2 regions of the Caulobacter sp. DWP3-1-3b2 genome follow, and region 1 is predicted to be linked to the other one. Evidence: predicted binding sites of a transcription regulator. Region 1 holds the regulator's gene; the other holds the start of a gene.

Region 1 (2,197 bases):
ATAGGCCGGGTTGCGGACGATCCGGTAGGGGCCGCCCGTGATCATCCGGTGACCGTCGTGCAGATGCACGGTGCGGCGGAAGAAGGCCCCGAGGGTCAGTATGGCCCACAGGCGCAGGGCCAGGCCCGTCCAGATCAGGACCAGCGCCAGGAGCCGCGCCTCGCTCCTCCACTGGATTATGCGAGCAAATTCAGAGGCGTTGGCGGCATAAAAGGCGACGAAGATCCCCGCCGCGATAATCAGGACCACGGCCTGCAGGCTGCCCCGGTCGGCGTCCTGGCCGCTGGCCGTGCGCCGGTCGCGCCACCAGACCCACAGCTCAAACAGGCAGAAGGCGCCGTAGCTGGTCCAGAAGGCGCGCGGCCAACCCGTGGTCAGAAGCCAGGCGTGGTCCATGTCGCGAAGGCTCCCCTCGGCAAAGATTACGGCGTTCAGCTACACCGAACATCGATCGCCGCGTCAACTTGACATTAACGAAGAACACCTAGAGAACATTTGAAAGGTTTGCGGTTTGTTCCGCGACGACTTGCGAGGCCGACATGCTCACGCGCAAGCAGCACGAGCTGCTGATGTTCATCCACGAGCGGATCAAAGAGAGCGGTGTCTCTCCCTCCTTCGACGAAATGAAGGAGGCGCTCGACCTGGCGTCCAAGTCAGGCATCCACCGGTTGATCACGGCGCTGGAAGAGCGCGGCTTCATCCGCCGCCTGGCGCACCGCGCCCGCGCGCTGGAGGTGATCAAGCTGCCGCAACAGGCCACGACGGCCGCCCCGCCCAAGGGTCGCGGCGCCTTCAAGCCGCAAGTGCTGGAAGGCGGCGGGCAGGCGCCAGCCGCGCCCGCGCCCGTCCAGATCGCCGCCGACAACACCCGCGAACTGCCGATCCTCGGCCGCATCGCCGCTGGCACGCCCATCGACGCCATCCAGCATGAACGCGAGCGCCTGCCTGTGCCCGAATCCATGCTCGGCGGCGGCGAGCACTATGTGCTCGAGGTGCAGGGCGATTCGATGATTGATGCCGGCATCCTCGACGGCGACTATGTCATCATCCGCAAGGGCGACACCGCCAACAGCGGCGAGATTGTCGTCGCCCTGGTCGGCGAGGAAGCTACGCTCAAGCGCCTGCGCAAGAAGGGCGGCTCGATCGCCCTGGAAGCCGCCAATCCCAAGTACGAGACCCGCATCTTCGGTCCTGACCAGGTCGAGGTCCAAGGCAAGCTGGTGGGACTGATCCGGCGGTATCATTAGATTTTCGCCCATCCCGGTGAACGCCAGGATGAGCAGGGTTTGCATCACGGCTGGGGGCAGGCCGCATGGGCCTGTCCTCATTTGCATTTGCGAAAGACCACGCAGACTCTGCTGCGGTCCGAGGTCCCTAGGTCGCCAGCCCGGCCGGCCGGTTTTCCGCATATTGCGGCACGTTCAGCGGCATCATCCACGGCTCGCGGCGCTTCACCCAGACCTCGTATTGCGGGATGAACCGACCGGTGTCGTCGAAGCCGCCCAGGTGAAGCTCGATCTCGTCCTCGCCCTCACGCCAGAACACCGGCGAGCCGCAAACCGCGCAGCCGTGCGAGCGGCCGCGCTCAGAAGTCGCCCAGGCGAAGGTTTCGCCCTCGACCCGCACCTTGTCCGACCGAAAGACCGCGAAGGCGTTGCAAGGCGCGCCGTGGCGCTTGCGACAGGTTAGGCAGTGGCACATGCCGACCCGCAGCGGCCCGCCCTCCGCCACATAACGCACCGCCCCACAGGCGCAGCCGCCTTGTCGTTCCATAGTCGTCTCCGTCTCGAGGCCCGTGCCCGGCCTCGCCTCGCCTCGCCTCGCCTCGCGATTCAGAACGCCAAACGCCCTTTGAGTTCCGCGAACGGGATAATGACATGCTCCCGATAGGCCGGCCGCGCCCGTAGCCGGTCGTACCAGGCCTGCAAACGGGGCTGCGGCGGCCGGTCGATCTCCAACTCGAAATAGCGATATAGACAGGCGCCAATGGGGATGTCGGCCAAGGACAGCGCCTCGCCCATCATGAAGGCCCGACCTTCGAGTCGCGCCTCGACCTGGCCCAGGCAGCGATGGGTGCGTTCCACCGCCTGGGCGATGGCTGGCCCATCTCGCAAAACCTCGGGCGTTCTGTAAAAGCCCCAGAACACTCCGCTCAGGAAAGCTGGCTGCAGAGCGGTCTGCGACCAGTCCATCCAAC
Region 2 (2,197 bases), on a different contig from region 1:
CGGCGTCGGCGGATGGCGCGCCGGTGCTGATCGTCCGGGCCGGTGACTTCTTCGGCCCGCACGCCGGCAACAACTATTTCGGCCAGGCGGTGGTCAAGCCGGGCGCGCCGCCGACCTCGGTGACCGAACCGTCGGCCAAGGGCGTCAGCCACGCCTGGGCCTATCTGCCGGACCTGGCCGAAACCATGGCGCGCGTGCTGGATCGCGCCGACCGGTTGGGGTCGTTCGAGGTGTTTCACTTCAGCGGCCACCAGTTGGCCTGGGGTGAGGTGGGGGCGTCGATCCGTCGGGTGTTGGGCCAGCCCAAGCTGCCGATCAAGGCCTTCCCCTGGTGGATGATCGTGGCCCTCTCGCCCGTGGTGCCGGTCTTCAGCGAGATGGCCGAGATGCGCTACCTGTGGCGCGAGCCCATGGCGCTTATCGACGGCAAGCTGCGGGCGTTTCTGGGCGAGGTCCCGCACACGCCGCTCGACGTCGCGGTGGCGGTGAGTCTGAGGGGGCTGGGGTGTCTGGAGAGCCATCCCGTCGCGGGAGCGCCCGAGGCCGGCCGTGTCGCGACGCAAAGCTGAGGTTTACGGCGCCACGGATTGTCAAAGGCATAGCCACGATCGGGGACATGCATCTGTGCATGTCCCCAGCCGCTTAAAGGGCTTCCGAGGCGCAGCCCCTATTTCAGCTTCTCGATCAGCGCCATGGCGGCGGCCGGATTGCGCACCTTCGCCCCGGCGATGAAGTAGGCGTAGACGTCGCCGCGCTTGGCCCAGGCCTGGGCTCGCTTGGCGATGGCGTCCAGATCGTCCGAGGTCATACCGGTGGGCTCGCTCTCGCGGCTCGACATCAGGCGGGCATAGGTGAAGTCGGCGGTCGGCTGGTCGATGCAGGGCCAAGTCGGCTCCTCGTCGTCTTCGGCATAGACGATGGCCGCGCCGTACTGGGCGGCCAGGTCGTAGAATTCCTGGGTGGCGAAGGTGGGGCTGCGGACCTCCAGGGCGTGGCGCGCCGGCCGGCCGCCGATTTCCTTGGGCAGCAGCTTCAGGAAGCCTTCGAAATCGACCGGGTCGAACTTCTTGGTGGCCATGAACTGCCAGTTGATGGCGCCCAGCTTGGCGCCCAGCGCCTCCAGCCCCTGGCTGAGGAATTTCTCCAGCGAGTCGTTGTTCTCCGACAGCACCTTGCGGTTGGTGCAGTAGCGGCTGGCCTTGACCGAGAACACGAAGTCGCCGGGCGTCTCGGCATGCCACTTCTGCCAGCTGTTGGGCTTGAAGGTGGAATAGTAGGTGCCGTTGATCTCGATGCTGGTGACGTGGCGGCTAGCGTATTTCAGCTCGTCCTTCTGCTTCAGATCATCGGGATAGAAGGGGCCGCCCCGCCAGGGCTCGTAGGTCCAGCCGCCGATGCCGGCGCGAATGGTTCCGGGCATGAGTGTTCTCTTCCTGTTCTGGCGGGCGCCGTAGGTCAGAGGTTTGAATTTGAGCAAGAGGAAACCGGATCACTGGCCCCCACCTGACGGCTTCGCCGTCTGTCAGCGGCGAGGGGGCGGAGCCCTGCGCTTAAGCTCTTCCCCCTCTGGGGTAAGACGATCGCGAAGCGATCCGTAGGGGGCAGGTGATCAACATTCCACCCGATTGACCGACAACCCCACCGCCAAGCCCCCCAGCGACGTCTCCTTGTAAATCTCGCTCATGTCCTCGCCGGTGCGCTTCATCGTGGCGATCACCTTGTCGAGCGACACCGAGTGCTGACCATCGCCCAGCAGCGCCAGCCGCGCGGCGTCGATGGCCTTGATGGCGCCCATGGCGTTGCGCTCGATGCAGGGGATCTGGACCAGGCCACCGATCGGGTCGCAGGTGAGGCCGAGGTTGTGCTCCATGCCGATCTCGGCGGCGTTCTCGATCTGCTCATTGGTGCCGCCGAGCGCCGCGCACAGCCCGCCGGCCGCCATCGAGCAGGCCACGCCGACTTCGCCCTGGCAGCCGACCTCGGCCCCGCTGATCGAGGCGTTGCGCTTGTAGAGCGCGCCGATCGCCGCCGCCGTCAGCAGGAACACCCGCACCTGCTGCGGCGTGCCCTGGTGGAAGCGGTGGTAGAAGCGCAGCACCGCCGGGATCAAGCCGGCCGCGCCATTGGTCGGGGCGGTGACCACCCGGCCGCCGGCCGCGTTCTCCTCGTTGACCGCCATGGCCCACAGGTTGACATA

Evidence for each region. Region 1 encodes LexA, which represses DNA repair genes until DNA is damaged. Its sites were predicted from a motif close to ATGTTCNCNANNTGTTCT; they were not measured.
Region 2: the regulator LexA is predicted to act here: its motif matches at 1,423-1,440, upstream of ACP7AG_RS07595 (DUF72 domain-containing protein).

What each region holds. Positions count from the first base shown of each region.
Region 1 is NZ_JAFCUB010000006.1:87,954-90,150, forward strand. Features, by position in the region: gene ACP7AG_RS06510 (methyltransferase family protein) at 1-396, opposite strand, end outside; gene lexA (transcriptional repressor LexA) at 540-1,247, shown strand; gene ACP7AG_RS06520 (GFA family protein) at 1,375-1,773, opposite strand; gene ACP7AG_RS06525 (glutathione S-transferase family protein) at 1,833-2,197, opposite strand, start outside.
Region 2 is NZ_JAFCUB010000007.1:108,612-110,808, forward strand. Features, by position in the region: gene ACP7AG_RS07590 (NAD-dependent epimerase/dehydratase family protein) at 1-569, shown strand, start outside; gene ACP7AG_RS07595 (DUF72 domain-containing protein) at 668-1,420, opposite strand; gene ACP7AG_RS07600 (L-serine ammonia-lyase) at 1,610-2,197, opposite strand, start outside.